3 regions of the Bacteroides sp. HF-4919 genome follow, and region 2 is predicted to be linked to each of the others. Evidence: riboswitches for the same ligand, from Rfam matches in the RefSeq annotation. Region 2 holds a riboswitch; each other region holds the start of a gene.
The links. A riboswitch is a leader RNA that binds a small molecule or an ion and turns the genes downstream of it on or off. The one in region 2 is predicted to bind cobalamin.
Positions count from the first base shown of each region.

Region 1: linked by a shared signal. The riboswitch ahead of KO473_RS07305 (cysteine-rich CWC family protein) and the one ahead of KO473_RS01215 (ribonucleoside-diphosphate reductase subunit alpha) in region 2 are both predicted to bind cobalamin.
Region 3: linked by a shared signal. The riboswitch ahead of accC (acetyl-CoA carboxylase biotin carboxylase subunit) and the one ahead of KO473_RS01215 (ribonucleoside-diphosphate reductase subunit alpha) in region 2 are both predicted to bind cobalamin.

Region 1 covers NZ_JAHKNF010000003.1:275,806-286,312, forward strand. Annotated here, with positions in the region: gene KO473_RS07285 (TonB-dependent siderophore receptor) at 1-682, opposite strand, end outside; gene KO473_RS07290 (sirohydrochlorin cobaltochelatase) at 679-1,596, opposite strand; gene KO473_RS07295 (TonB-dependent siderophore receptor) at 1,600-3,678, opposite strand; gene KO473_RS07300 (hypothetical protein) at 3,707-5,422, opposite strand; cobalamin riboswitch at 5,476-5,719, opposite strand; cobalamin riboswitch at 6,473-6,682, shown strand; gene KO473_RS07305 (cysteine-rich CWC family protein) at 6,747-6,968, shown strand; gene KO473_RS07310 (putative transporter) at 6,981-8,669, shown strand; gene KO473_RS07315 (threonine/serine exporter family protein) at 8,790-9,557, shown strand; gene KO473_RS07320 (threonine/serine exporter family protein) at 9,554-10,039, shown strand; gene KO473_RS07325 (DUF6064 family protein) at 10,073-10,507, shown strand, end outside.
Region 2 covers NZ_JAHKNF010000001.1:265,107-275,613, reverse strand. Annotated here, with positions in the region: gene KO473_RS01225 (hypothetical protein) at 22-945, shown strand; gene KO473_RS01220 (SLBB domain-containing protein) at 1,026-3,302, shown strand; cobalamin riboswitch at 3,643-3,862, shown strand; gene KO473_RS01215 (ribonucleoside-diphosphate reductase subunit alpha) at 3,923-6,439, shown strand; gene KO473_RS01210 (ribonucleotide-diphosphate reductase subunit beta) at 6,459-7,508, shown strand; gene KO473_RS23300 (hypothetical protein) at 7,878-8,069, opposite strand; gene KO473_RS01200 (hypothetical protein) at 8,196-8,507, opposite strand; gene KO473_RS01195 (hypothetical protein) at 8,667-8,921, shown strand; gene KO473_RS01190 (hypothetical protein) at 8,943-9,353, shown strand; partial or broken gene KO473_RS01185 (conjugal transfer protein TraG) at 9,389-9,892, shown strand; gene KO473_RS01180 (AAA family ATPase) at 10,155-10,507, shown strand, end outside.
Region 3 covers NZ_JAHKNF010000004.1:311,112-321,618, reverse strand. Annotated here, with positions in the region: gene pncB (nicotinate phosphoribosyltransferase) at 58-1,224, shown strand; gene KO473_RS09450 (peroxiredoxin) at 1,248-2,459, opposite strand; gene KO473_RS09445 (cation:proton antiporter) at 3,211-5,469, opposite strand; cobalamin riboswitch at 5,649-5,863, shown strand; gene accC (acetyl-CoA carboxylase biotin carboxylase subunit) at 6,002-7,516, shown strand; gene KO473_RS09435 (acetyl-CoA carboxylase biotin carboxyl carrier protein subunit) at 7,523-8,023, shown strand; gene KO473_RS09430 (acyl-CoA carboxylase subunit beta) at 8,041-9,576, shown strand; gene KO473_RS09425 (AraC family transcriptional regulator) at 9,716-10,507, shown strand, end outside.

The DNA of each region.
Region 1 (10,507 bases), on a different contig from region 2:
CAAGGGCCAGGTATCCAGAAAGACGTTTGGTAGCATTACTTCTCCATCCTTCCTGATCTTGCCAGTTGACGCTTGCACGATAGTTTAGGGGACCTACCAGTTTGCCGCCTAACGCCATTGTAGCCTGTTTGTTATAATAACTGCCATAAGCGAGACGTGCGTATACGCTTTGTTTGCTTACGGGAGCTTTACGGACAATGTTGAGAACGCCACCTACGGCGGACTGTCCGTAAAGTACCGAAGCCGGACCTTTCAGCAATTCGATACTTTCAACGGAAGACAGGTCCATAAACGGATAGGAATTGTCGATGGATGAACGTTCGTCACGCACTCCGTCCACCATAATCACGGAATTATCGAATCCGCGGATGGAGAACTGCGTAAAGGCTCCGTAGGAGGTGCGGAAGCGTACACCCGGGAGGAAACGGGCAGCTTCCTGTATGTCCCGGATATTTCGTTTCTCAAGCATCCCGGAAGTGATTGAATTGGTTGAAATGGGAATGAACTTGGCGGGAACATCCAGTTTCAGGGCATCGGTCTTTCGTCTGTAGTTGGTTGCCACTACTACTTCGTTGATTGAGAATATAGAATCATTGAAGTTGGTATATTTTTTGTTTTGCAGCTGTGCCTGCGAGGGGAGCAATAGTGCACTGCCTATTGCCATTAATATCACTCTTTTCATTCGTCTTTTTCTTTTGCATATTTGGCTTTTTTCTTCATAATGTCCACCATTTTGTGCTTCAGCATAAACCGGGCATGGTCGATAAACAGTTGTTGGATAGCGGGTATTTCACCCAATCCCTGCATACGTACATCTACTTTCAAGCCTTCCTTTTCAAGAGCTTCTTTCCAGTCGACGGCAATGTCGTTGTTGGCATGGTCACCTGCTACAAACATAAAGGGAACCAATGTCACTTGCTTGGTTTTGTTATCCTTCAGTTGCTGAAGCATGGTGTCGAATGTAGGGTAACCTTCGATGGTACCTACATGAAAGTTTTTCAATCCTTTGGCTTTCAGCATATAGTCGATCATGGCATAAGTAGCTGTACTTGGGGTATAAGTGCCATGTCCGACGAGGACCACACTGCCTTTTTCCGGCTTGCTGTTGCCCAGGATATCCACTACAGCCTCAGCGTCTTCTACCGAATAAAGAAGAGGGTTACCTACCCGGATCTCTTTAAAGAATGACGCTACTGAGGCTACGTCACGTCTCAACGACTCCATCTCAACACCTTCTATAATGTTAGTACTCTGCACAATGACATGTGTATAGCCATCTCCGAGAAGTTTCAACAGTGCTTCCAGTGGACTGGGTTTCTCAATGCCGCGAGCTTTGAGGCGGCGCATGACAATACGTGAAGTATAAGCCTCGCGCATTTCCAGTTGTGGGAATGCTTCTTTGGCTTTGGCATTGATGGCATCGATTGTTTTGGTACGGGTGTCATCGTATGTAGTACCGAAGTGTACCATAAGAAGGGCGGCTTTATCGCCCGGTTGCATGGTGGCCAGCATATCGGAGGCCACGAAGTTTCCCCCTTCGTGCGCGGAGCAGAAGAGGGAAACTAACAAGAGTAAAGAGAGAATAGATGTTTTCATTGGTTATTTCTTGAATCGGAGAGTTAAACTTACATATGCCATACGTCCCGGAGAAAGAAGTGCGTAGTTAACGCCATTGGGACGGGTATCACGTTTGTTGAAAATGTTGTCGAGCCCCATGCCGAAGTCCAGTCCCAGGTGTTCGAATCCTGTCAGTGAATGTTTCACGTTCAGGTTCCACACCCCATAACCCGGAGCGTCACCATAGCTGTGTCCCGGATGGAAGCGTTTGCTCTGGAAACGTCCGTTGATGTTGATGTTCAGCAGATAGTCATCCCAGGAATGGCTGTAATTCCCCGCTACGGTTCCTGTATGGCGTACCGAGCGTTCGATGTTACCCCACACACCGTCCACACTTTTACCACGTGCATAAGCGAAAGCATAGTTTCCATTCAGGCTGAAGCCTGCACCGAGGTTGGTGGCTGCGTTTACTTCAAAACCTCTGACAACACCTTTGTCGAGGTTGCCGTAGAGTTTGTAGTTAGCTAACGCTTTTGTTTCAGAGTCTGTCAGGTTGAACTCTTTTTGGGCCTGAGCACGTAACTCTTCACCGTTAGGAAGATCTGCAAGTTTATATGTAGTAGAATTAATCATATCATCTATATAATTCAAATAACCGGTAACAGAGACATTTAAGCGGTTTGTATTGTATTCCAAGTTAACAGAATAATAATTACTGTGTTCTGCTTTCAAATCTTTATTACCTTGTGTGATCGTTTTGCCTTTATTCATATAATAATAAAGTTCGTCCAGACCAGGGGCACGGTAACCGGTGGAGTAAGTACCACGAATATTGAAAGCACCTACTGAATACATCACAGCCACTTTCGGAGTAAAGCGTCCTCCTGCCAGTTCGTGATAATCGTAGCGTACACCGGCAATACCGGTCAGACAATTCCATAATTTAATTTCGTGTTGCGCATAAGCAGATGCTGTATACACAGACTTATCTACCTTTGTACTGGGACGGTCCAGGCTTTCTGAACGGTAATCTACTCCGACTACAGTCATATTGTTTCTGGCAAAATTGAAGATACCTTTTAACTCTGCGTCATAGAAATGTTGTTCTTTAGTTTTGGCATAGTCTCCGATGGCAATCTTGCTTTTGTCGTCAGCCACAGTATATTTATAATTTTGCATGTAGTTGTCATTCATCAAATCCAACTGAATAGAAGAACGCTTATTGATTTTATAGCGTCCGCCTACACCGAAGTTATATGATTCGTAATGCAAGTCATATTTAGAACCTCCGTCGATACTTTTATCGTATACAGGGCGATCTGTTAATTTCCAGTAGTAACCTCCATTAGCATAGAAAGAGAGCTTCTCAGTCGGTTGGAAAGTGAACTTTTGATTTACTAAATTTGAGTGGAAGCCATTGGATGTAGGCGATACGGTGGGAATAGTTGATACTGCTCCTGTTTTACTATCTGTTACGTATGCTAAGTCACTGTTTCTCCACCCTGCGCTTTGTTCATGTTTGTAGGAGGTATACGAACCGAACTTTTCGGTAGCGATGTCCGCATTTACCATTTGTGTCAGTTGGCGATGATCTTCATATCGGGTGGTAGAAGTCACCTGCATCAGTTCTTTCGGTTCATTGGTGATGATGTTGATTACACCTGCAATGGCATCAGAACCATAAAGTGATGAACCTGCGCCGTCAAGCACCTCGATGCGTTTCACGCGGCTCATGTCGATGCGCGAAAGGTCGATGTTATTGGATATGTCTCCTGTCAGTTTTCGGCCATTAATCAGTATAAGTACATATTTGTTAGAGAGGCCGTTCATCATCAGGTAAGAACCCATTGAGTTGGTAGAGAATGAAAGGGAAGGAACGAGCATGGTCATTGCCTGCTGAAAGTCTGTGATACCGGCTTTCTTTATTTCGTTGGCAGTTACTACTTCCACCGGAGCCGGTGTGTTTTTCAGTCTTTGGTGTGTACCGGTACCTGTCACAACTACAGGGTTCAGGTCCACAGTCATCTCTTTGTCTTTGCCTGTTGCGTGTTGCTGTGCAAACGCACCCACCGCTGCACATCCTCCCAAGAGAATGGTCAGTAAGCATCTTTTGTTTCTCATTTTATTGTATATATATTATGAATTATTATCAGTGATAATTACGCATTGTTACATTTACTTTAGAAAAATCTTGTTCTAATAAAAATAATTTTTCTATCGTGATTGTGGGACTACCATTATATGGCTTAACATCAAGAATTATCCGAGCATAAAAATCAAAGGCTGATTCTGGACTTGGACCATCTTCAAATCTATAAAAGATTTCAGTCGGGTTTACATAGTATTTCGTTGTGTAGGTATTAATGTACCCTTCCCCTATACTATCACATGTTACTGATACTACATTCATATCTGAGTAGTCTTTAACGACATATGGAACAAGTAAAAAATTTGCTTCTCTTATTTGTATATCTGCTATATTTTTTAAGGTTGGATTAATTCTTATATACTGTGAAAGATCTAGTTTGGGGAAGTTTAATGTAGCCCAAACAGGAGTTTCGTCAAAATAATCATAGTAAATGTATTCTCCCTTCCCTGTGACTTCTATTTTGGGCTTTCCTATAAAATTAAATACACCTAATGATTCTTGATAATAAGGTATATATCCTGTTGCAGAAGATGGTATAGAGGTTCCTGGAATCCAAAAGGATATAGGACTACCAGGAAATGAACCACTACTTTTAGCAGTACCTTCTAATGTAATTTTAGCATCTATATTTAAGTTGATTAACTTACTCTCTCCATTTCCACTACTAAACATTGCACTAAAGGCACCTATAATGGCGCCAGGAAGATCACTAGAACTTTTGGAAATAGCACTTTTAATACCTTTTACCGCAGATTTGAATATACTTTTGGGCAAACCTAACTTATTCTCTCCAGTCTCTTCATTTATGGTGTTTTTATATAAAAAATTATCTCCAATGCCTGCTAAGATACCTGTTCCTGTTACTTTGCCTACATTTCCTAATCCTGAAAAAATGTTATTCCCAGATGATGAACCTATAGCACTTTTAATTGTTCCAACGAAGTCCCCATTTAGATCAATCTTTTCAACATTATAATAATTCATATACCAGTTTAACTGAATTGAGTTATAAGGTAATTGTGCTATTTGTTCATCATATGCTAATTCATATTGCATCATATACCATTTGTTAGATGCCAATGGAAGTGAACCGTCATCTGGAGCTGGTTGCATTTGTGAGTAAGTTTCTTTGTTTTTACTTCCATCTACTATAGCTTCTCCCATAAAATTGAGTAGAGATGATTTATGATTAGAGATGATTGAAATCCCATCTTGAAGATAGGTCGATGGTGAGATAAATTGAGTTGTAGTATAAAGAAAAATACGCATGATTCCACGGTATTTATTATAAAGTATAAAGTAGGGATTAACTAGTGGACCGGAAGCTTTGGTTTCGAATGTATTATATAATAATACCCATCCATCTGAGGATTTCCTGTCATTAATCACATCCATACCATAAATTGATGCAATGCTTCCTTGTCCTACCCAAGGACTTGGTATGCGACTTTGCCCACTTGGTGTTGGCATCCAATCTGCATTTTCCCAATCAAAAGTAGGAGTTGGAATTGAACGTGTGGATACCGGTGATTCAAGAATAAGTTGTTCATCTTGGCAACTTATAAAACATGTAATAAATAAAAAACATAAGATAAACAGATTAGTAGTTTTGAATAAAATGTCATTTACTACAATGGATGACTTTTTGTACTTCATGTTCTTACATAAAGTACAAAAACTCTCTTTTAAAAAAGAGTTTAAGCTTTTCTTATTCATAAGTTAAGTAGAAAAGAGTTAATAAAAGGCTATCCTGACCCCGAGATAACACTATTGACTATATTTACTTAGGCAGGTTTCCTGACTATCCTTTTTAAAAAGCTACCTTCCCATCATAATTTTTCAGTTTAGACAGTGGTATATATGCAGAATGCTTTTCATTTTTTTCTTTGCAAATATTGAATATTTACAAAAAAAGGATCACAGTAGCGGGCACTGTTCCGGATTCTCACCGGATTCCCTTTTATGCATCGAACGGAATGTTTCGACTGCATCACCTAAGCGGGGGCAAAGATATACATTTATTAGTTTATATAGAAATAAATTAAAGAATATACTTATTTATAGGTATATCGGAGAAGTGAAGCCTTTTATATTGGGAAAGGCGGATGTCTTTCAGTCAAAAGGACGCGGTTTACTGCTTATTTGTAGCAGAAAGAAGGGATTTACTCTGTTTTTAAAACAAGGGAAGAATTCTATATGTGTGAAATAGAAAAGTAGTCCGCATAAATATGGCATTAGTATACGATATCCGGACTGTTTTGTGATTAAATATACTTTGGATGATCAGAGATGATCGATTTCTTGCCTTTAGGAAGTTAATATTGTCTTTATATGAAGTTAACATCGTACTCGGAGGAAGTTAACATTGCGTTCAGAGGAAGTTAACATTGTATCCGGGTGAGGTTAACACTCTAAAAAGAGGCACTAAAAGCTCTGTTTCTTATGCTGATTGACTTCGTCTCGATGCTCGGCCGGATTAATCGTTTGGATTGTAATATTAGTTATTTATATTCTTTATGCTACAAAATACAGTGGATACATTTTAATTTGCTTAGAAGATATGTTCACGAATGTTCTTTTGTTTTTGGAGAATTGTAAATACGGCGCTTTTTCCGGAGAAGCCTGGGACAGACTCCGAAAAATGTGCTACAAGCCACATAGAAAATACAAGATGACAGAATGTCAAAATGTCAATGATGGAAGATGCTGAATGGGATTGTATTTTACATTTCTTATTGATTATTCTTCCCCGCTCTGTTTTTTTCTTTATCTTTGTTCCGAATTGGTTTCGGATGAAGATTCTCGTCATTCGGATTAAAAGGGAATTGGGTGTAAGTCCCAAACAGTCCCGCTGCTGTGAAGCTCCGTTTATATATCTTGGAAACATCTTTTGCCACTGGTGTCGGATTTGAAACATCGGGAAGGCTTCAGGATAAGGAGTAAGTCAGAAGACCTGCCATTCATCAAAGGCTGTTTTTACTCGTGGGATTAGGAAAGCAGTACGAAAAAAGATTAACTTCAAAAAAGATGGAAAGGTGGTATGCCGATGAAAAAGGTATGTCCTCGTTGTGGTGCTGCTTTTGAGTGCCGGCATGACAATATAAGGTTGTGTCATTGTGCAAGTGTAAAACTGGACGCATTCCAATACGCTTATATTAAAGAAAATTACACAGACTGTTTGTGTCATTCATGCTTGGAGGACATTGCACATAGCGTGAAGGACGACACATCTTCCGGAAAGCTAAGTATTGAACGAATCTAACTATATTATACTATGGAACTTTTAAGAAATCTTTTTGAAGGTTACCCCAACCTATGGGGTGGAGGAGTGGCACACTCCGTACTTATTTTGTCGCTTGTCATTGCATTTGGTATCATGTTGGCTAAAATAAAAGTGGCAGGTATTTCTTTGGGAGTCACCTGGATTTTATTTGTCGGCATTGTATTCGGGCATTTTAATTTGAACCTGGACGAGCACTTACTTCATTTTCTGAAGGAATTCGGACTGATTCTGTTTGTTTATTCCATTGGTTTACAAGTGGGACCAGGGTTCTTTTCCGCTTTCAAGAAAGGAGGTTTTACACTGAATGTATTGGCTATGACGGTTGTTTTCGCGGGAGTCATTATTACGGTTTCCATACATCTTATAACAGGTATACCTATAACGACCATGGTGGGCATCCTTTCAGGGGCGGTAACCAATACTCCCGGACTGGGTGCGGCTCAACAGGCAAATAGTGATTTGAATGGAATTGATGCCCCGGAGATCGCTTTGGGATATGCCGTGGCGTATCCGTTGGGAGTGGTAGGGTGTATTTTGTCTTTGCTGGGACTAAAATATCTTCTTCATATTAATACAAAACAAGAGGAAGCCCACGCAGAGCAGGGGTTGGGACATCTACAGGAACTAACTGTCCGGCCTGTTTCTCTGGAAGTCAGAAATGAAGCCTTGGAAGGGAAAAGAATCAAAGAAATACGTCCGTTGGTAAACCGCAATTTCGTTGTATCACGTATCCGTCACCATGACGGAAAGAAAGAGACGGAGCTGGTCAACTCTGATACGGTATTGCACCTGCAGGATAAAATATTGGTGATTGCCACTCCAATAGATATGGAGGCTATCACAGCTTTTTTTGGTAAACCGATTGATATGGAATGGGAGCAGTTGAATAAGGAGTTAGTGTCCCGCCGTATTTTGATAACTAAACCAGAATTGAACGGCAAAACACTTTCACAGCTAAAGATCCGCAATAATTTTGGTGCCAGTGTCACTCGTGTCAATCGTTCGGGAGTTGATTTAGTAGCCGCCCCGCAACTACAGTTACAAATGGGAGATCGTGTTACCATTGTGGGGAGTGAGTTAGCAGTAAGCCACGCTGAGAAAGTATTGGGTAATTCGATGAAACGGCTGAACCATCCCAATCTGATTCCTATTTTTCTGGGTATTGCTTTAGGATGTATTTTAGGGAGTCTTCCTTTTATGTTTCCCGGCATTCCTCAGCCTGTCAAGCTGGGATTAGCAGGAGGACCATTGATTGTATCCATCCTTATCAGCCGTTTTGGACCGCAGTATAAACTGATTACCTACACTACAATGAGTGCTAATCTGATGATTCGCGAAATCGGCATATCACTTTTTCTGGCTTGTGTGGGACTGGGAGCCGGCAGAGGGTTTGTAGAAACAATTATTTATGAGGGAGGCTATGTGTGGATTGGTTATGGCATCATTATCACTGTGCTTCCTCTGTTATTGGCAGGAATCATCGGACGTTGTGTCTTTAAGTTAAATTATTACACGTTGATCGGTGTGCTGGCCGGATCGACCACCAATCCGCCGGCATTGGCTTATTGTAATGACCTGACTTCGTGCGATGCGCCTGCGGTTGGTTATGCCACGGTTTATCCATTGACCATGTTCCTGCGGGTACTTACTGCACAAATCCTTATTTTGGCATTAGGTTAACTTTAGAAATAACAACATTACGCGGTGCGAAACAAGATTTGGATAAAATGAAAGGTTGCATCATGTCTTTCTTTCCTATCTTTTTTGTACTTTTGCGCCCGATTTAAAAAAGTGAGCATTATGACTACAAATGAATCTTTGATTTCCATATCCAAGTTCATTGCCGGATATTCGGCCCATCTGATGGGAGCAGGTGTGCACACCTCACGTGTCATCCGTAACTCGAAGCGTATCGGAGAAGCCTATGGGGTGGATGTGAAGTTGAGTGTTTTTCATAAAAACATTATCCTGACCATTATTGATAACGAAACGGGTGAGGCCTGTAACGAAGTAATTGATATTCCTGCCCATCCGATCAGTTTTGAACACAACTCTGAATTGAGTGCTTTGAGTTGGGAGGTTTATGACAAACATCTGCCTTTACACGAGATGGCGGACAAGTTCAATAAAATTATATCGGCACCGAAAATAGATCCGTTGTTTGTGCTTTTGCTGGTTGGATTCGCCAATGCTTCGTTCTGTAAGTTGTTTGGTGGTGATATCATTTCTATGAGCATTGTCTTTTCGGCTACTATCACGGGACTTTTCCTGAAGCAACAGATGCAGAAGAAGAAAATAAATCATTATATCATTTTTATTGTTTCCGCTTTTGTTGCGTCATTATGTGCGTCGACAGCACTTATTTTTGACACTACCTCTGAGATAGCCCTTGCAACCAGCGTGCTTTATCTGGTACCGGGCGTGCCGCTGATCAATGGTGTGATCGATATTGTAGAAGGATATATCCTCACGGGATTTGCCCGGTTGACGGAGGCTGCCCTGCTGATTGTCAGCATTGCGATAGGTCTTTCGTTTACATTGTTAATGGTTAAAAACAGTTTGATATGATAGCTTTAGATATTCTTTCCGATGGATTTTTTGCCGCAATTGCGGGTATTGGTTTTGGGGCTATATCCGATCCGCCGTTGCGGGCTTTCAAGATGATTGCGTTACTTGCGGCTGCCGGACATGCCTGCCGTTATTGCCTGATGACTTTTCTGGGGGTGGATATTGCTACGGCTTCTTTGTTCGGAGCATTGATTATCGGTTTCGGCAGCTTGTGGCTCGGGCAGAAAGTATATTGCCCGATGACCGTACTCTATATACCGGCATTGCTTCCGATGATTCCGGGTAAGTTTGCTTATAACATGGTGTTTTCACTGATTATGAGTCTGCAAACAATGAACGAGCCGGAGCGGCTGGGTAAATACATGGAGACATTCTTTGCCAACGGACTGGTGACCTGTACCGTTATCTTTATGTTGGCGGTGGGAGCCACTTTCCCCATGTTCCTGTTTCCTCACAAAGCATTTTCCCTGACGCGGCATTAATAAATTAATCTGTTTAATAAGAATCTATATTTTATGGAGATATTCTGGAAAACTATTGCGTATTATAATTCTGCTACCTGGATCTATCAGTTGCTGATCATTGTTGCCGGCTTGCTGCTGACAGTGATGCTAATAAAGAATCCCCGTCCATGGGTGAAGATGGGCATGAAACTGTATATGATTTTTCTGTATTTGTGGATTGCCATCGCATACTATGCCATCTGTTGTGACGAGCGCAGCTATAACGGGGCATTGGCTGTGTTTTGGATTGTTATGGCTACGATATGGGTGTGGGATGCCGTCACCGGATATACCACTTTTGAGCGTACGCATAAATACGATATGCTTTCGTACGTGCTGTTGGCTTTGCCATTCGTATATCCTTTGGTGTCTGTCGCAAGGGGACTTGCTTTTCCCGGCATTACATCGCCGGTGATGCCTTGCTCGGTAACCGTTTTCACCATCGGT
Region 2 (10,507 bases):
AATTAAATAGGAAATAAACCAATGATAAAGAATGTAATAACCCAATTGTGTATCATTTTTTGCCTTATTTGCTTTTTTGCATGTGAAAAACAAAAAGAAGAACTTCCCGATATCCGGATAGGAAAAGAGAAGAGTGTCGAAGAATTGTTGTTGAATAAACAAACGGAAAAAAGACTCCTTCTCTCAGGCGGAAACGGGAAATATATAGTTAACGTAGAAAACGCACAGATAGCTACTGCCTATATAAGTATGGACACGCTTAAGGTAAAAGGTCTGTTGGAAGGTGAAACGTTTGCCACTATCATTTCGCATGACAAGCGTGCAAGGCTGAAAATCAGCGTGGTCTTTCCCGACTTGGAAGTGAGCCATTCAACGGTTCAGTTCCTTCCCGGATTTAAAAGTAAATACGTAAGTATCTTCGGAGGAGGGGAACTGACCAAATTGGAAGAGAACGACCCGGCGGATATCATGGATATCAAATGGGACGGCTCTACCGGGATGCTTGAGATAAATCCCAAATATGAGGGAGAAGCCCAAGTTATCGCTATTTCTGAAGATGCAAAAGAGAAGAAAATCATCCATATTAAAGTGAGACCGGAAGGAGAACTGGAGACTTCGGGTTGGTATAGTACCAATGCAAGTTCATATTATTTGATTTTGAATAATAAAATGGTAGTCAAAAGAAAAGGAGTAGGTACGTGGATTGCAAACAGCGCCCGTCCTTATGGAGGGGGAGGAGTGACTTATAGTAGTTCTTATATAAAATTAGCTCCCATTGTGAACCCCATACAGGGTGATTCTGTTGATCTGAATATTCTTCGTTATGAATCCCAAAAACCGCAAATAACAGAAGGGATACATCGGTTGTTTGTAGAAGAAGTGCGTGAGTCTGAAGTCATGTTGCGGGGGAGAGGTTTCAAGTTTCTGCTTCCTTATCAGAAGTGAAATATGGATGTGGATTGTGTTAATTTATGGGATTCATTATTTGTGTTAGAATCTACATGATTAATTAATAACTGTGTTTTATGAGTATAGAAATATTGTTGCAAACCGTTGCTGTGGGTTTTTCTTGTCAGTCGCTTTCTTGCGTCACAAAAAAAGTAAGCTGTCTGATTGATAAGATATCCGGCAGGGTGAATGATAAGGGAGCATTGTTATTTGCCCTGTTCATTCTATTGGCGGGCGGGAGCAGGGCAAGGCAACATAGAAAAGAGGATTTTATAATCCGTGGTAAGCAGGTTGCAGTTTTTGGACGCAATATATTTACTGACCGGAATTTATCTTTTGAACCTAATCTGGATATCCCTACCCCTGAAAATTATGTGTTAGGGTCCGGAGACGAATTGATTATCGATGTGTGGGGCACTTCCGAAAATACAGTCAGAGAAATTATTTCTCCTGAAGGTACTATTCACGTGGCAGGTATAGGTCCCATCTTTCTGGATGGAATGAGTATACAGGATGCCGAACGGAGCTTAAGACGTGAATTCAGTAAGATTTATGCCGCTATTTCCGGAAAATCGGTTCATATCAAGTTATCATTAGGGGGAATCCGTACCATCATGATCAATGTCATGGGTGAAGTACAGGTACCGGGTACTTACCGCTTGTCGGCATTTGCATCGGTATTCCATGCCTTGTATCGTGCCGGTGGGGTCAGTGGTATTGGAAGTTTACGTGATATTCGTGTTGTGAGAGGTGGAAAAGAGGTCGCTTGCATTGATGTATATGATTACATTATGAAAGGAAAGTTGACGGACGACATCCGTTTATCGGAAGGCGATGTCATTTTGATTCCTCCTTATGAGAATTTGGTTAGTATTTCCGGAAAAGTCAAACGTCCGATGGCGTATGAAATGAAAAAAGGAGAAACCATAACAACTCTGCTCAGCTATGCGGGAGGTTTCACGGGAGATGCTTACCGGGACGCGATACGTCTGTTTCGTCTGAATGGGAAAGAGAAACAGATATACAATGTAGGGCAGGATGATTACCAATCTTTTGTTTTGACCGACGGTGATGAATTGTCTGTTGAGGCGGTATTGCAACGTTTCTCAAACAAAGTTGAAGTTCGTGGTGCTGTGTACCGTGCCGGCGTATATCAATTGGACGATAGTATCACGGGAACTGTCAGGCAGTTGATCGGCAGAGCAGAAGGACTTCGGGGAGATGCTTTTCTCAACAGGGCTTTGTTGAGACGTGAGCATGAAGACCTAACACATGAAATGATCCCGGTCGATTTGAAAAGAATGATGGCTGGCGCAGTCTCCGACCTACGTTTACAGAAAAATGATGTTCTTTATATCTCGAGTGTGAAAGACATTGAGAAAGAAGGTACTTTATCTATCTATGGTGATATAAGGAATCCGGGAGATTTCCCTTATGTTAAAAATACGTCCATACAGGATTTGATTGTAAAAGCGGGAGGATTGCTGGAATCTGCTTCTATGGTCCGGATCGATGTCTCGCGGCGGATTAGAGATCCTAAGAGTATATCATCTTCCACTGTTATCGGAAAAAGCTTTACGGTTGAACTTAAAAACGGGCTGGTGATGGGGGAGGATAAAGGATTTGAACTGGAACCCTATGATATCGTTTTCATTCGCCGAAGTCCGGGATATCGTAAACAGGCCAATGTAACAGTTGAAGGCGAAGTGGCCTTCACCGGTAATTATACATTAATCCAAAGTAATGAGAGGCTGAGTAGTCTGATAGCAAGAGCCGGCGGACTATCGAAAGAAGCTTATGTAAAAGGAGCGCGTCTGATACGCAGAATGACGGCGGATGAAATGCGTCAGAAAAAGGATGTGCTACGTTTGTCGGTCAGAGGAAGTGAAAAGGCTTCTGTATCTCCGGTTACTTTGGAAGCCTCTTCCACTTATCCGGTAGGCATAGAACTTGAGAAAGCATTGGTAAATCCAGGCTCTGACGAAGATATGGTTTTGCGCGAAGGAGATGTACTTTTCGTTCCTAAATATGTCAGCACGGTAACAATCAATGGAGCTGTGATGTATCCTAATACGATACTTTATCAGAAGGGGAGCAGTCTTAGTTATTACATTGAGCAGGCAGGTGGATTTGGAAACCGGGCACTGAAGCGGCGTGTTTATGTAATATATATGAATGGTATGGTTTCTCGTCTGAAAAGGAGAATGGGCAATGCAATTGAACCCGGATGTGAAATAATAGTGCCAAGCAAAAAGGGCAGGAAAAAAACTGTGGCGGCGGACGTTACAGGGATGAATACTTCCATCGCCTCTATTGCCGCAATGGTGGCTGCTATGGTTGGTATGACAAAGTAATGTTCATAATAAAAAGAGTAATCCGACAGCTTTTTGTACCCTTAAGATTAAATAAGGAGGCAACTTATAACAGAGTTAGTGGAAAAAATGTCAGTCAGTAACAAAGAAAAGGGACAATCAGCCTAAAACAAATTAACGGTATACGTAATTTTTTCCATCTTGCGCACTAAGATGTATATCTCGCGTGCTAAGATGTGCATCTTGGCTGCTGAGATATACATCTCGGCTACTGAGATGAACTTTAATTGCCTTCTCAGTTAGGATGGATAATCTGTGCATAATACATCTTATGGCAACTTTTTTTAACTACGGAATTATTTGTATATTACTGAAGTCTTTCGTTATTTTGTGGCGAATTGGTTCACTTATGCTTTTCTGCATAAGTGATTAAAAGGGAATCGGGTGTAAATCCCGAACAGTCCCGCTGCTGTGAAACTCCGGTAGACTTACCGATACTAAACTTATTGCCACTGCATTGCCCAAGTAGATGAGGAGAAGTGTGGGAAGGCATCGGAAAGGAGGAGTCAGTCAGAAGACCTGCCATTCATCAAAGGCTGTTTCTACTCGGGGGGTAGGGAAACAGTGCGAAACGATAAAATAATTCATTTCAAGAACATTTCATGCAAATAATCAAGAGGAATGGGGCTACGGAACCATATAATAGAGAAAAGATAGCCGTTGCGATACGGAAGAGTTTTGCCAGTACCGGAAGAGAAGTACCGGACGAAACCGTTTACACAATTGTAGATGAAGTAGAACTCTTTTTGTGTGATGAAGTACACCGTAGCGTGGAACAGATTCAAGATGAGGTAGAACGTGGTTTGATGGAACATGGCTTTTATGCCGAAGCTAAAAACTATATACTTTATCGTTGGCAACGTACGGAACGGAGAAAAGCTTTTAACCATATTGTCAGTAGTATAGGTTCTGAAGCGTTGGCTGACACATTGAAAGATATTCAAAAGGATTTTGTTGCCAATGAATATAGTTTGGTGATCCTGGCAGAGAAGTTTGTAAACCTCTGCAAAACCGATATGACAGTTGAAGAGAGGTTGACGACTCTTATTAAGGCTGCCGTAGAGCTTACTACGCAAGAGGCGCCTGACTGGGAATTTATTGCTGCCCGTTTGTTTAATTTTCAGTTGACGCAGAAGTTAAAGGTACAGGCAGAAATTGCCGGTATTTATTCTTTTTATGACAAGCTGCGCTATTTGACGGATGAAGGTTTGTATGGTGACTATATCCTGAGCGCTTATTCTCCACGAGAAATAGAAGTGGCTGCCGGGTTTATGTGTCCCGAACGTGATAAACTTTTCAATTATTCGGGATTGGATCTTCTCGCGAAACGTTATCTTATCCGTACGCACTCACATGAACCAATGGAATCGGTACAAGAAATGTATTTGGGGATTGCGCTTCATTTGGGTATGTCCGAAAAGTGTGATAGATTGCAGTGGGTAAAGAAGTTCTATGATATGCTGAGTCGGTTAGAAGTAACCATGGCAACCCCTACACTGTCCAATGCCCGCAAGCCTTATCACCAGTTATCCAGTTGCTTTATTGATACAGTGCCCGATAGCCTGGAGGGGATTTATCGCAGTATCGATAATTTTGCCATGGTCAGTAAGTTTGGCGGAGGAATGGGAATGTATTTTGGTAAGGTGCGTGCGGCAGGAGGAAATATACGAGGGTTTAAGGGAGTGGCAGGCGGAGTAATACGCTGGATGAAACTGGTAAATGACACTGCCGTAGCTGTCGACCAACTGGGTATGCGTCAGGGAGCTGTAGCAGTATATCTGGATGTCTGGCACAAAGATTTGCCCGAATTCCTGCAACTCCGCACCAATAATGGAGACGACCGGATGAAGGCACATGATATCTTTCCTGCCGTATGCTATCCTGATTTGTTCTGGCGTATGGCAAAGGAAGACCTGAATCAGCAATGGTACTTGTTCTGCCCCAACGAAATTATGAATGTCAAAGGGTATTGCCTGGAGGATTATTATGGAGAAGAGTGGGAGCAAAAATACTTGGATTGTGTAAACGATCCCCTTCTCTCTAAGCGGGTTCTGAACATCAAAGATATTGTCCGGTTGATACTACGCTCTGCCGTAGAGACAGGGACGCCTTTCACATTCAACCGGGATACAGTGAATAGGGCTAATCCTAATTCGCATCGGGGGATTATTTATTGTTCTAACCTATGTACGGAAATAGCTCAGAATATGTCATCCATTGAAACAGTTTCCACTGAGGTCCGTACGGAAGGTGGTGATACGGTTGTAGTCAATACCGTCCGTCCCGGTGACTTTGTCGTTTGTAACCTTGCCAGCTTGTCGCTTGGACATCTTCCATTGGAGGATGAACGGCAGATGAAAGAAAAAATAGCTGTTGTAGTACGTGCGCTCGACAATGTGATTGATTTGAATTTCTATCCTATCCCTTTTGCCCGGATAACAAACCATCGGTACCGTAGCATCGGTTTAGGGGTGAGCGGTTACCATCATGCACTTGCATTGCGCGGTATCCGTTGGGAAAGCGTGGAGCATCTTGATTTCATTGATAAAGTATTTGAGTGTATCAATTATGCCGCCATCGAAGCAAGTACCGGGCTTGCTAAGGAAAAAGGAAGATATGTTTATTTCGAAGGAAGTGACTGGCAAACCGGAGCTTATTTTGCGAAACGTGGTTATGATTCTCCTCAATGGAAAGATTTGGCGGCCAAAGTTGCGGCAGATGGCATGAGAAATGCTTATCTTCTGGCTATTGCTCCTACCAGCAGCACTAGTATCATTGCCGGAACAACAGCCGGAACAGATCCGGTCATGAAACGTTTTTTTCTTGAAGAAAAGAAGGGTGCCATGCTTCCGCGAGTGGCTCCGTCATTGTCTGATAAGACGTATTGGTTGTATAAGGGAGCTTACCGGATAGACCAGACATGGAGCATACGTGCTGCGGGTATCCGGCAATTGCATATTGATCAGGCACAAAGCTTGAATTTGTATATCACCAATGATTTTACCATGAGACAGGTATTAAACCTTTATCTGTTGGCATGGGAATGCGGAGTGAAGACAGTGTACTATGTACGCAGTAAATCGCTGGAAGTGGAAGAATGTGAAAGTTGTGCATCCTGACTAACATTAAATAATAAATATGGAAATAAAGAAATTAAAGAAGAATGCCCTCTTCAATCCCGAGGGTGATACCGAACTCCGTCTCAGAAAAATGATTGGCGGGAATACAACTAATTTGAATGATTTCAACAATATGCATTACAAATGGGTGAGTGACTGGTATCGTCAGGCCATGAATAATTTCTGGATACCCGAAGAAATCAATCTTACTCAGGATACAAAGGATTATCCACATCTGGATAAGGCAGAACGGACAGCTTATGACAAGATATTGAGCTTCCTTGTTTTCCTTGACTCCCTGCAAAGTAACAATCTGCCTACTATCAGTGAATACATTACAGCAAATGAAGTCAATCTCTGCCTGCATATTCAAGCCTTTCAAGAGTGCGTCCATAGCCAAAGTTACAGTTATATGCTGGACTCTATATGTAGTCCGGAGGAGCGCAATGACATTCTGTATCAATGGAAAACAGATGAGCATCTATTAAAAAGAAACACTTTTATAGGTAATTGCTATAATGAATTTCAGGAAAGCCAGGACAGCTTTACGTTGATGAAAACATTGATAGCCAATTATATACTGGAGGGTATTTATTTTTACAGTGGCTTCATGTTTTTCTATAACCTGAGTCGTAACGGAAAGATGTCTGGATCTGCTCAGGAAATCCGTTATATCAATCGGGATGAAAATACCCATCTTTGGCTGTTTCGTAATATCATTCTGGAATTGAAGAAGGAAGAGCCGGAATTGTTTACTTCTGATAGGGTGAAAGTATACGAAGCGATGATGCGTGAAGGAGTGAAACAGGAAATAGAATGGGGGCAATATGTGATAGGTGACGAGATCCAGGGATTGAATAAGAAAATGATAGAAGACTACATTCGTTATTTAGGAAACCTCCGCTGGACCAGTCTTGGATTTACTCCATTGTATGAAGACAATTTAAAAGAACCCGAAAGCATGCGTTGGGTATCACAATATTCCAATGCCAATATGGTAAAGACTGATTTCTTTGAGGCTAAGAGTACTGCTTATGCAAAAAGTACAGCATTGGAAGATGATTTGTAATTGGTACATAAATGAAAGATATAATCTTTCACTTCACTCCTCACAAAAGTTTCCATTTCGATGATTTTCCATTCGCTTCCGAACCTGGTTCTGCCGCAGAAGACAGGGCAGAAGATAAGAAAGGATAGTAACTCTCCGTAGAAGACAAAACACCGGAACCCCGACCAAATTTATGGTTTGAATTCCGGTGTAGTCTTCCTTCAAGCAGTTTTTTTCATAACGTAGATCCTGCGGTAATACAACACTTCCCGGAACTGCCATCAATATAAATGCCATCATCAAAGAAACCACCTCCTTCAACGGACTGCATCGCTGCACTACGCTCCGGTTCCGGTAATTACTCTGGTGGCAGAAAAAAAGATAATCAAGCTATTCCGATTCATCCCGAACTCGCAGGACTGTGTGCCCACAATCCAGTTGATCCTGAAGTTGGTAAAGACTATAGCAAATGCTCTGCTGCGCCAAAGGCGAAACAGGCGAGGCTGTAGCCACTGTTATAATAGAATATTCCACTAAACAATCCGACGTGAAGCCCAGACGGGCGAGTTGTTCCCAATCCATGCGGTTCTCAAAGCCCAACGGTTGCGGACTTGTTCCCCTGCTTCGGATTGTCCGGGGGAGGAACCGGTAAACGACTGTTATTCCGTTGCGGTGGGAGATTTCTGCTCCTGCACCAGTATCGGATAATCATTCGGATTGATCTTGTACAGGTCGATGAGATCCTGTTGTCTTCGGGATATCCCAGCATGTCGGTAAACACGTCCGTCGTATCCGGAAAGGAGACGGGAATACGGTAGTTTCCATTGAGGGCAGCAACAAGCGCCATATCCCTTCCTTTGCAGCGGACTTGTCCACTGCTTTGAGTTTGCTGTCGTCGTCCTTGTCGGCCATGAGTAATACTTCTTCTTCATTCTGATTTTCTTTCATTGTAATTTGTTTTATGTAACTTGCATCTATCGTAATGCGGGGCGAAAGTAGATGCAAGTGTCTGTAATTCAATGGAACCTGAATAGCGTGGCACCAAGTGGCACTAAAGTGGCTGCTTGTGGCATAATTTGGTGATTTATTATAAATTCTTTCATGTTTGTTCCACCTGATGATATTTTTTGTATTTTTGAAGAATTATAAATCAAGAACTTACGTAAACACACAACCAATATGAAATATAAAACCAGTCTGATAACTATTTTATGGGGAAGCCTTTTATGTTTTACCTTACCTGTTTTAGCACAAAATAGCCTACAACATCAAAAAGACTCTTTGCGGCAAGTGATTGAACACTCTGAAGGTATTGATAAACTAAAGTCATACAACAGATTGTACTATTTATATATGTCGGAAGTTGGCGACGACCAAAAAATGGATACATTGCTGAGGCTGTTCAGCCGGGTTGAAGCCGAAGCCATAAAGTAGGGAAATGTAGAAATGCAGGGAATGGTGTATGGAAATACCATCATATCCCACATAAACCGGAAGGAGTATGATGAAATCATTCAAAAAGCGTCCGGCTATCTTGACTTTTATATTCGGCATGAACTGTGGAAATTCTATTATCAGATCAATATGCAGCTAATCACTGCCTATAATCTGAAAGGGGATTATAAACAAGCAGCCGAAGCAGCAGAACTAATGTTCGACCGTGCCAGGAAGCGGGAGGATAAGGCAGGGATGGCATTGGCGCTCTATGCTACCGGAATCACTTATAATGTTCAGAATAGATGGAAAGAGGAAGAAGAATGTTTCAGAGAGTGCGTCGGCTTATTATGGGAAGTTTCGGGATACGACAATATCCTGACACAATCCTATGCGTTCTTATGCACTGCTCTCCGGGCACAGGTAACATAGCTGTCACGCATTAACTGGTTGTGGAAGTGTGAACGGATAAAGAGGCCGCCGTGGTGATAAACACCGTCGGTAATATCTTTTTCGGGCAAGTCGTCGGCGACACGGCAAAAACGCTTTCAGACCGCTTTGGGAAAGTGTTGCAGAAACGCCAGTCGATGACCATTAACCGCAATAACAAATCAACGTTCATCTCTAACCCAATGGATTCTCTTATTTCCCCCAGCAAGATTTCAAATCTGACACAGGGGAGGTTTGCCGGTGTGGTGGCGGACAACTTCGACGAGTGTATCGAGCAGAAAATTTTCCATTGTGAAATTGTCGTTGATAACGAGCGGGTAGCCGCCGAAACCAAAGCGTACAAGAAAATCCCCGTTATCACCAACTTTGTAGATGAAAACGGCATTGACCACATGAAAGAAATGATACAGGAGAATTATAACCGCATCAAAGCCGAAACCAAGCAGATCGTTGCCAATGAGTTACAACGCATTGCGGACGACCCCGACCTGTGCCACCTGTTGCCGAAAAAGGAGGAATAGAAATGACAAACTAAAAAAGGTAAGAAAAGTCCATTAATTTTTTACCTTTTGGGTTGTGAAACTTAAGATGAAGCACGCCCTTATAAATTACAAAATCTCATCTCTAAAATTCAAATAGTAACCTGATTTTAGTAATTCTTCATCACTTTAGGCGAAGACCTTTTTTCGTTATTATTTTGCTCCTCAAGTCTTTTTCCGTTAATCGCATAGTATATTTGATAGAATATTATACCTTTGTACGTTTTTTATAAAAAATATTAGTATGGCATTTACCATTAATTCTATAGAAATATATTCAGAATGTAAGTTTCGAAAAGTAGTGAAGCCAGGAAAATACACTTTTGTTTCCAGAGTGGAAGATACAAATGGATTTTTCGGGAAAAATATCATGGTGTCTGCCATTGTTGGGAAAAATGGTAGTGGAAAATCGTCCCTGCTAGAACTGATATTCCGGATGATAAATAATCTGAGTGCCTTTATGGTTATTGGCAACAGACGTCCATCAGCGGCAAAGATGTTTTATGTAAAAGGTATAAGGGCGGATTTAAGTTACGAGATAGATGGGATGTGCGGCATTCTGAAAAGTCGTGATATGAGCATGGGGTTAGAATATAA
Region 3 (10,507 bases), on a different contig from region 2:
GTATCTTCGCCCTACATTTTAAATCTGAAATATCGTTTTACCAATTAAAAGAATCCAATGATTATTCGTACCATACTCGATACAGACCTTTACAAATTCACTACCTCGTATGCTTACATTAAACTATTCCCGTATGCGATGGGCACTTTCAGTTTCAAAGACAGGGATGAAACTGAATACAGCGACGAGTTTGTAGAAAGACTGAAAACTGAAATCAGTCGCTTATCGCATGTAGCACTGACTGGAGAAGAACTGGAGTACATGGTGAAGAACTGCCGTTTCCTCCCCAGAGTCTATTGGGAATGGCTCTCTTCTTTCCGTTTCCAACCGGAAAAAATAGAAGTCCGTTTGGACGAAGATCGACACCTCCACATAGAGATCAGTGATTACCTTTATAAGGCAACGCTTTATGAAGTACCTTTACTTGCCATCGTTTCCGAGATAAAGAATCAATCATCCGGCAATATCGCCAGTATGGGAGATATCTTGTGTAAACTATCCGAAAAGGCAGAACTGTCTAACAAGCATCAACTGTTTTTCTCTGAATTCGGAACACGGAGACGCTTCTCATTCGACGTGCAGGATCAAGTCATCGGACACCTGAGACAAACAGCCCGCTATTGCATCGGCACCTCCAACTGCCATTTCGCCATGAAATACGGCATGAAACCCATGGGTACACATCCGCATGAATGGTTCATGTTTCATGGAGCACAATTCGGTTATAAACACGCCAATTACATGGCTCTTGAAAATTGGGTAAATGTATACGACGGGGACCTCGGCATCGCCTTGTCCGACACCTATACATCTGCCATCTTTTTAAGCAACCTGAGTCGCAAACAAGCCAAATTGTTTGATGGTGTAAGATGTGACTCAGGCGATGAATTCAGGTTTATCGACCGATTGACTGCCCGTTACAAAGAGTTAGGCATTGACTCGACTACCAAGACAATCGTATTCAGCAATGCACTGGACTTTGACAAAGCACTGGACATTCAGGAGTATTGCCGGGGAAAAATCCGCTGTTCATTCGGTATCGGCACAAACCTGACTAATGATACCGGATTCAAGCCATCAAACATCGTCATGAAGCTATCGCAGTGCAAGATGAACCTGAATCAAGAATGGCGCGAATGCGTGAAGCTATCAGATGACATAGGGAAACATATCGGCAGCCCGGAAGAGGTACGTGCCTGTTTATACGATTTGCGGCTGGAATAAACTCCAACCGCAAATACATTTCATCATAACAATGCTTTGATAGCGTCCGTTATCTCTTTATCGGTTTTCTCCATTCCATATCCCTGAATGACTTTTCTGACCACGCGGTCCTGATCTAATATAAAGAAGAAAGGTGCCGCGCCATATGTCCGGTATGACTTGACAATGCCTTCATCACCACATAGGAATCTATAGTTTATCTGGTTCTTATCCGCATAAGTCCGCAGCGAATGAGGTTTGCGTCCCCAGGTTTCTATAGAAACCACTTCAAATTCATCGGCATTGAACTTCTCTTTCAGCCCGTTCAGAAAGGGAATGGATGCATGACAAGCACCGCATCCGATACCGGTCAGATTCACTAAAAGCACTTTACTCTTAAGATTAGATAACGACACCGGATTCTCGTACATATCTTTCAACATCCAGTCGGGAGCTTTCTTCCCTATAAGTTCTCTTGCCGAAAGTTGGGTAGTCTTTCCTTTCTCACCATACTTGCGGATTTCATAGTCTTGAGGCAAATAATCATATAAGTTAAAATCGGCCATTGACAATTGATTCAACACTACATCCGAACATATATTGGCAGAAATCTGATGCGACATTTCCCTGCGGACTTTATAAGGCAAATCATCCGATTTATTAATCCACAGTTCGTAAATCGAGGTCGGGTCCCCTAAGTCAAAAGGAGGTTTCGGTATGTAGTACGCTTTTCCAAAAAATTCAACCTGTCTGTCTTCATGTATCACCAACTTGAAGTAATACGCTTCTCCTAAATCCTTCCATTCGGTTGTGATGCTATCCCCCGTACTCAAAGCATATCCGATGATATTCCGGCTGTAACAGAAAAACGGAGGACCCACCAACCTGAAAGGAAGTTTTCTGGTCGTGAAATCATCGATCATAATCCCTTTATGCTCATGAAAACTTATCATTTTCACTTTTCCATCATAACCAAATTCAAATCGCGTCGTATCTTTGGCGTTAAGAGCCACATAACTTGCACCGATAGTCGAATCAGAAGGATTAGTGTATTCTTTAATAAACCGAAAAGAATTAGTTATAGCAGCCGTATCACCGGGTTGCCAGGACTGAGATTGTTCATGGTAAGAAGCTGATTCTACCTTATCAAGATTACTTAGAACTTTTTTCAAATAAGTTCTCATATCCACATCATTCTTACCACAGACATTCATGACTAATAAGAATGAAATAACAGATAATAAAATGGACTTCATAGTACTTTATATTTTAGACATACACAAATATAGCCAATGAAAGTAGAAATCAACAACCGGCATCTTAACTTTTATACTTAATAATAATATTATAGTATCTACTAACTTTTCATAGAAAGTCAGAGTTTTAAAAGCCTAAAAACAAACAGATGCATATATCTCTATTTTAACATCAAAAAGAAACTATTTTCCCTTTTTGAACAACACACTTTATATTAAAAACCGGTGCAGCAGAAGAATACAACGCATAGATATGACATTTACATACAGAAAGTTGCATCATATTGAGTAAATATGCTATTTCATATAACAAAAGACCTTACTCTTTTCCAAAAAGAAGTAAGTGTTTTCCCGAAAAGAAGTTAGCCTTTTGCTCGGAAGAAGCTAATCTTTTGTCCGAAAGAAGTTAATAACGCAAAAGAAGGCGTAAAATACAAGTTTCCTGAAATTATCGGAGGCTTCAGAAGGGATATGTGTCAACTATCATTTTAAAGGTTCAATCCGACCTACAACGACAGAAGATGTCTAAAAACAAGGATCACCAACCATATGCTTGATAAAAAGGTAAAATCACATCATTTTGATTCTGTCTGATGGGAAAATAAGAGTCTTTTCGGAAGCAGTCGCAAACGAGGCCGGAAAGAAACGAATACAGACCGTATTGAAAATACAGAATGATACTTCATTGTGTATCTGTCAAAATGCAAATTTTCGCCTCAGCCGTTTTCCTTTCCTCTGCTCTTTACCACTCTTACTTCTTCCGCACCAAAAACTGCCTGATCTTCTCCCTGTCTCCTACCACCCAAACCAAATCTCCCAATTGGAAAACTATAGCCTGATTCACCGGAACCAATTCACCCTCTCGTTCAAGGGCTACGACGAGACTATCATATCTTTTTCCTAACCGGGACTGGGCAATGCTTTTGTTCAGAAACGGAAAATCTTCATCTACCGTGAATGAATGAAGCGTCACATCTTGTTTTATGTTCTTTTCATCCGGCAAATCCTGTCTGTTCTCAAGTTCCGTCCGGAACTCTTGCAGCTGTCCGCCTGTTCCGACCACTACTAACTTATCCTGCGGATAAATTCGTTCGGAACTTTGTGGAATGTATATTCTCCGCTCCCCTCTGACAATACTTACTATATTGACACCAAACTCCCGCCTGAAAGGGAGTTCATCCAATGACTGACCGATATAAGACGAATAAGGAGACACCCAAACGGAAGTCAGCTCAACATCTTTGTCATTAAACTCACTGTTAAAACGACTTTTCAGAGGATAACGTTTGCGGGCAGCTTCTTCCCTTCCGTTCAGATTGGTCAGGAAGTGTGTTTCCAGATGCGAATATTGCGTGAGGTTCTCCCTGAAAATAAGAATCAATGCCAATACGGCAACGGCTATCACAATGCCTATCCCATAATTGAGGCTGAAGTAACTGATAACGACCCCTGCAATGAAAAAGACGGCAACCGACACACGAAACAAAATCAGCGCGACCAACCGTCCGTGATTGTAATTATCATCATTCCACAACTTTAAAAATACATCCGGGGAATTATACTTATCTGAAACAAGTGCCCACAGGAAAGGTGTCATCAACAGAAGTGTGACCAGACACATCCCTATGTTTACCCATCGCCCGGGAGCATCGAACATCTCGTTTATCGTGGGATAAACGGTTTGCACAGACAATAACCAAATCGCCGTGAGAAGAACACTATAGATAATCACTCTTCCGACAATCGTCTTCAACAACCGCTTCCAATCGCTGTCATGATTGACCGTCTTCTTACCGGAAGCATAGCGGTCCAGACTTTCCCTGGTTTTAGGCGGAAGTATTTTATAAAGCCATTCGGCCAACGGATTTGCCAACCGGATGAAATAAGGAGTTGTGAATGTAGTAATCACCGATACCGCAACAATAATCGGAGGGATAAAACTATCCAGTACTTTGAGTGAAGCCCCCAGCCCTGCGATAATGAAAGCGAACTCTCCTATCTGGGCAAGGCTGAATCCTGACTTGACGGAAACCTTCAACGGTTCACCGGATAATAAAACTCCCAATGAAGAAAATATGGATTTACCCACAAGAGTTACCAAAGTAATGATGACCACCGGCCAGCCATACTGCACCAAGACAGCCGGATTGACCAACATACCGACAGAGACAAAGAAAATAGCTCCGAAAAGATCTTTCACCGGCTGGATGATATGTTCTATGTGTTCGGCCTCAACCGTCTCGGCAAGGATAGATCCCATAATGAAAGCACCCAGTGCAGCCGAGAATCCTGTACGGGTAGCCAACACAACCATTCCCAGACAAAGTCCCAGCGAAACGATCAGTAAGGTTTCGTTATTCATCAGCCGTTTTGCTTTTTTCAAAAAGAACGGAAGGATAAATATCCCAATCAGGAACCATAGGATCAGAAAGAAAACAACCTTCAACACACTCATCAACAACTCTTCACCTACAAACTCCTTACTCACTGCCATTGTAGAAAGGATGACCATCATCAGGATAGCGATCAGATCTTCAACTACCAATGTCCCGAATACAACACCCGTGAAGCGTTGGTTACGTAAGCCGAGATCATCAAACGCTTTGATAATAATCGTTGTTGACGACATAGACAACATACCTCCCAGAAAAATAGAATTCATTGTGCTCCAGCCTAACAGATGTCCTACCATATAACCGATCAGCAACATGCTGATAACTTCGGTGGTTGCCGTGATAAAGGCAGCTGACCCGACATTTATTAATTTCTTAAAACTAAACTCCAACCCAAGGGCGAAAAGTAAAAAAACAACTCCTATCTCAGCCCAGATATTGATGTTCTCAATATCACCTACAGTCGGGAAAATCTGCACGTAAGGTCCCGCCAATAATCCTGCGACGATATATCCCAGTACCAAGGGTTGTTTCAACCATTTGAACAAAAGGGTAATGATACTTGCGGACATCAGTATTAGGGCAAGGTCGGCAATTAAGGTAGGTAAGTGTGACATGGCATGTATATTTCGTTAGTAATTCATTCCGTTTATGCTCTTTTATTTGTAAAAAAGAACAATCGACAGTCTATTTGTGTTTCGTCTATATGACATTTATTTTGAAACAAAGCGCCGTTGGTCATTGCACAAAATTGAACTTTTCGTGCAAAAAGTATCCACTCTATCCAATATTTCTCTATATTTGTCCCCGAATTGGTTCGGAATCCGTGGTCAACGGACGAAGATTAAAAGGGAATCGGGTGTAAATCCCGGACAGTCCCGCTGCTGTGAAGCTCTGTATAACATCTTATCAATAAACCAATTACAAACCACTGACGGAAAAGGAAACGTCGGGAAGGTCCGATAAGATGTAGAGTCAGTCAGAAGACCTGCCATTCAATGAATAAGAGCTTTTTTACCTCGTGGGTTAGGAAAGAAAGCATCGTTGTTAAGCCCCAAATCGTAGAAATACTGTGTTTTCATCGGGTGGACTCATGTCCGCAGGGTGGAAAGCATGAATATGTGTATTCCATTTAATTGAGAAATGAATATGATTAAAAGAATCTTAGTCGCCAACCGCGGCGAAATAGCCGTGAGGGTGATGCGCTCCTGCCGGGAGATGGAAATAACGAGCATTGCCGTTTTCTCGGAAGCGGACCGAACAGCGAAGCATGTGCTCTATGCCGACGAAGCTTACTGCATCGGCCCAGCAGCATCGAAAGAGAGTTATCTGAATATAGAAAAGATTATCGAAGTGGCAAAGTCGTGCCGCGCAGACGCTATCCACCCGGGATACGGGTTCTTGTCCGAAAATGCAACCTTTGCCCGTCGTTGTCGTGAAGAGGGGATCATCTTCATCGGTCCGGACCCGGAAACCATGGAGGCGATGGGAGATAAGATTTCGGCACGTATCAAGATGATAGAAGCCGGTGTACCGGTGGTTCCGGGTACTCAAGAAAACCTGAAGAGCCTTGAAGAAGCGGTAGAACTCTGCAATCAAATCGGTTATCCGGTAATGCTGAAAGCCTCGATGGGAGGTGGCGGAAAGGGTATGCGGCTGATTCATCGTGCAGATGAAGTGGAAGAGGCCTACACAACCGCCAAGAGCGAATCACTTTCGTCATTCGGCGACGACACAGTTTACCTGGAGAAATTTGTAGAAGAACCGCATCACATCGAGTTCCAGATTCTGGGCGACAAGCATGGCAACGTGATTCATCTGTGCGAACGTGAATGTTCGGTGCAACGCCGCAACCAGAAGATTGTGGAAGAGAGCCCTTCGGTGTTCGTCACTCCTGAACTACGCCGGGATATGGGAGAAAAAGCAGTGGCCGCCGCCAAAGCCGTGAACTATGTCGGAGCGGGAACCATCGAATTTCTGGTGGACAAGCACCGCAACTATTACTTCCTGGAAATGAACACGCGCCTGCAAGTGGAACATCCGATTACCGAAGAGGTAGTCGGCGTAGATTTAGTGAAAGAGCAGATTAAAGTGGCCGAAGGACAGGTGTTGCAACTGAAACAGGAAGATATCCAGCAACGCGGACATGCCATCGAATGCCGCATCTGCGCAGAAGATACAGAAATGAACTTCATGCCCAGCCCGGGTGTCATCAAGCAGATTACGGAGCCAAACGGCATCGGGGTGCGCATCGACAGCTATGTATACGAAGGTTACGAGATTCCGATTTATTATGACCCAATGATCGGCAAACTGATTGTATGGGCAACCACACGCGAATACGCCATCGAACGGATGCGCCGTGTGCTTCACGAATATAAACTGACAGGAGTAAAGAACAACATCAGTTACCTGCGCGCCATCATGGATACTCCCGACTTTGTGGAAGGACATTACGATACGGGATTCATCAGCAAAAACGGAGAAGTGCTCCAACACTGCATCACCCGTACCAGCGAACGTGCAGAGAACATCGCACTGATTGCCGCTTACATGGATTACCTGATGAACCTGGAGGAGAATAACAGCGGACTGGCTGCGGACAACCGCCCGATCAGCAAATGGAAAGAATTCGGATTGCACAAAGGGGTATTAAGAATATAGAAGAGTATGGAAATACATATAGGAAATCGCGTGGCCGAGATAGAACTGGTCAGCAAAGAAGATAACAAAGTGGTACTCACCATCGACGGAAAAACGTTCGAAGCGGACGTTGTCATGGCAGAGAACGGGAATTGCAACATCCTGATGGATGGGCGAAGCTCCAACGCCCAACTGATTCGCAAAGAGAACGGAAAGAGTTACAAAGTGAATACACACTACAGTAGTTTCAACGTCGAGATTGTGGACAGTCAGGCAAAATATCTGCGGATGCGCAAGAAAGGTGAAGAAACACAGAACGACCGCATCATTTCGCCCATGCCGGGCAAGGTAGTGAAAATCCCCGTCAGTGTGGGACAGGAGATGAAAGCCGGAGAAACTGTCATCGTCATCGAAGCGATGAAGATGCAGAGTAACTACAAGGTGACTTCGGACTGCCGGATTAAAGAGATTCTGGTACAGGAAGGTGATAATATCGCCGGAGACCAGACGCTGATAACGTTAGAATAACGAATAATAGAAAGACAATGGAAGAAGTAAATAAAGCCTATGCCACGTTCGAAGAGCGTGACCGTATCGCTTCCCAAGGCGGAGGCGCTGCCAAGATTGAAATACAACATGCGAGCGGAAAGATGACTGCCCGCGAACGCATCGATATGTTACTGGACAAGGGAACATTTGTGGAACTTGACAAGCTGATGGTGCACCGCTGCACCAACTATGGCATGGACCGTAACAAGGTTCCGGGCGACGGTGTGGTGTCGGGTTACGGAAAGATCGACGGCCGTCAAGTGTTTGTCTACGCTTACGACTTCACCGTTTATGGTGGTTCGCTCTCGGCATCGAATGCCAAGAAGATAGTCAAGGTACAACAACTGGCTTTGAAGAATGGCGCGCCGATCATCGCACTGAACGACTCGGGCGGTGCACGTATCCAGGAAGGAATCGAAAGCCTGTCGGGCTATGCCGACATCTTTTACCAGAACACGATGGCAAGCGGCGTGATCCCGCAGATTTCGGCTATCCTCGGTCCATGCGCCGGAGGTGCCTGCTACTCTCCGGCACTGACGGATTTCATCTTTATGGTGAAGGAGAAAAGCCATATGTTCGTCACCGGACCGGATGTGGTAAAGACGGTGATCCACGAAGAAGTCAGCAAAGAAGAACTGGGCGGTGCCATGACGCACAGCAGCAAGAGTGGTGTAACGCATTTCATAGCAAACACCGAGGAAGAATTGCTGATGTCGATCCGCGAGCTGCTCTCCTTCCTCCCGCAAAACAATATGGACGAAACGCGCAAGCAGAACTGCACCGATGACATCAACCGCGAAGATGTATCACTCGGCAGCATTGTCCCCGCCGACCCGAACATACCGTATGATATGAAAGAGATCATCGAACGGGTTGTTGACGAGGGCTACTTCTTTGAAGTGATGCAGAACTTTGCCAAAAACATCATCATCGGTTTTGCCCGCTTAGCCGGACGCTCGGTAGGTATCGTGGCCAACCAGCCGGCATACCTGGCGGGTGTGCTCGACATCGATGCCAGCGACAAGGCAAGCCGTTTCATCCGCTTCTGCGACTGTTTCAACATTCCTCTGATTACGTTCGAAGACGTTCCGGGCTTCCTGCCGGGATATACGCAGGAGAACAACGGCATCATCCGCCACGGTGCCAAAATAGTGTATGCCTTTGCCGAGGCCACAGTGCCCAAGCTGACTGTGATCACCCGCAAGGCCTATGGTGGCGCTTACATCGTGATGAACTCCAAACAGACGGGGGCGGACGTGAACTTTGCCTACCCGAGTGCGGAAATTGCCGTGATGGGTGCCGAGGGAGCTGTAAACATCCTGTTCCGCAAGGCGGACGCAGAGAGCAAAGCCAAAGAACTGGATGCCTACAAAGAGAAGTTTGCCACTCCATACCAGGCTGCCGAACTGGGATTCATCGACGAGATCATCCTGCCGAAGCAAACCCGTAAACGCTTGATACAGGCATTGGAGATGACGGAAAACAAAATGCAGACGAATCCACCGAAGAAACACGGAAACATGCCGCTGTAGGCACAGCAGGCGGACCAAGCAGAGAGAGGGTATATGCGCGGGGGCAAGGCGACCGGAACAAGATTTCGCACGTCTCCCCGCATTTTTCAGGAAGTTTTATCCTATATTTGTGTCAGCTAACTCCAAAACCTTTCATCTTATGCCCACTAAGCGCCTTTTCGTCCCCGATGACATTCTCCGTCCGGCACAGCCGGGTGAAAACAAGAACATACGCCTGCTCCAATACGTCAACTCTACCACACAGGAAAACTTCGACGCTTTCCTGACGCACCATGCCCTGGTATACATCCTCTCCGGGGTGAAGCAGATCAAGGTAGGGAGCAATCAGTTTGACATCCGCCCCGGAGAACTGTTTCTGATACCAAGGGGAGAGTACGTGATGTCGGAATACATTACCGGCGAACATGGGTTCCGCAGCCTGATGTTGTTTTTCAGCAAACGGGTTGCGCAAGGACTGGCCGAACAACTGAGCGGATGTTTGCCGGAACGTATATCGGAAAGGATGCCGACAAAAAGAGAAGCCATAAAGATCATTCCCCACAACCGGGAAATAGAGAAACTGTTTTCTTCGTTGGAGGAATACAGCAAGAGTAAGAGTCCGTTTATGTGCGAACTGATCCGGCTGAAATTTACCGAACTGGTATACCTGCTTCTGGACAGTCCTTACCGGCAACTAATAGCTTCCTTCCTCCTGGATGCGGCACGAAGCGAAAGCCCGGCACTGTCAGCCGTGCTCGACCGGCATTTGTATTCCCCGGCCACCGTCAACGAACTGGCTATGCTTTCCGGCAGAAGCCTGTCGAGCTTTAAGCGGGAGTTTGCCCAGGAATATGGTGAAGCTCCCCGCGGATGGATACGCAGAAAAAAACTGGAACGCGCTGCTTATCTGCTCGACACGTCGGACAAAACGATCGAAGAAGTAACGGACGCG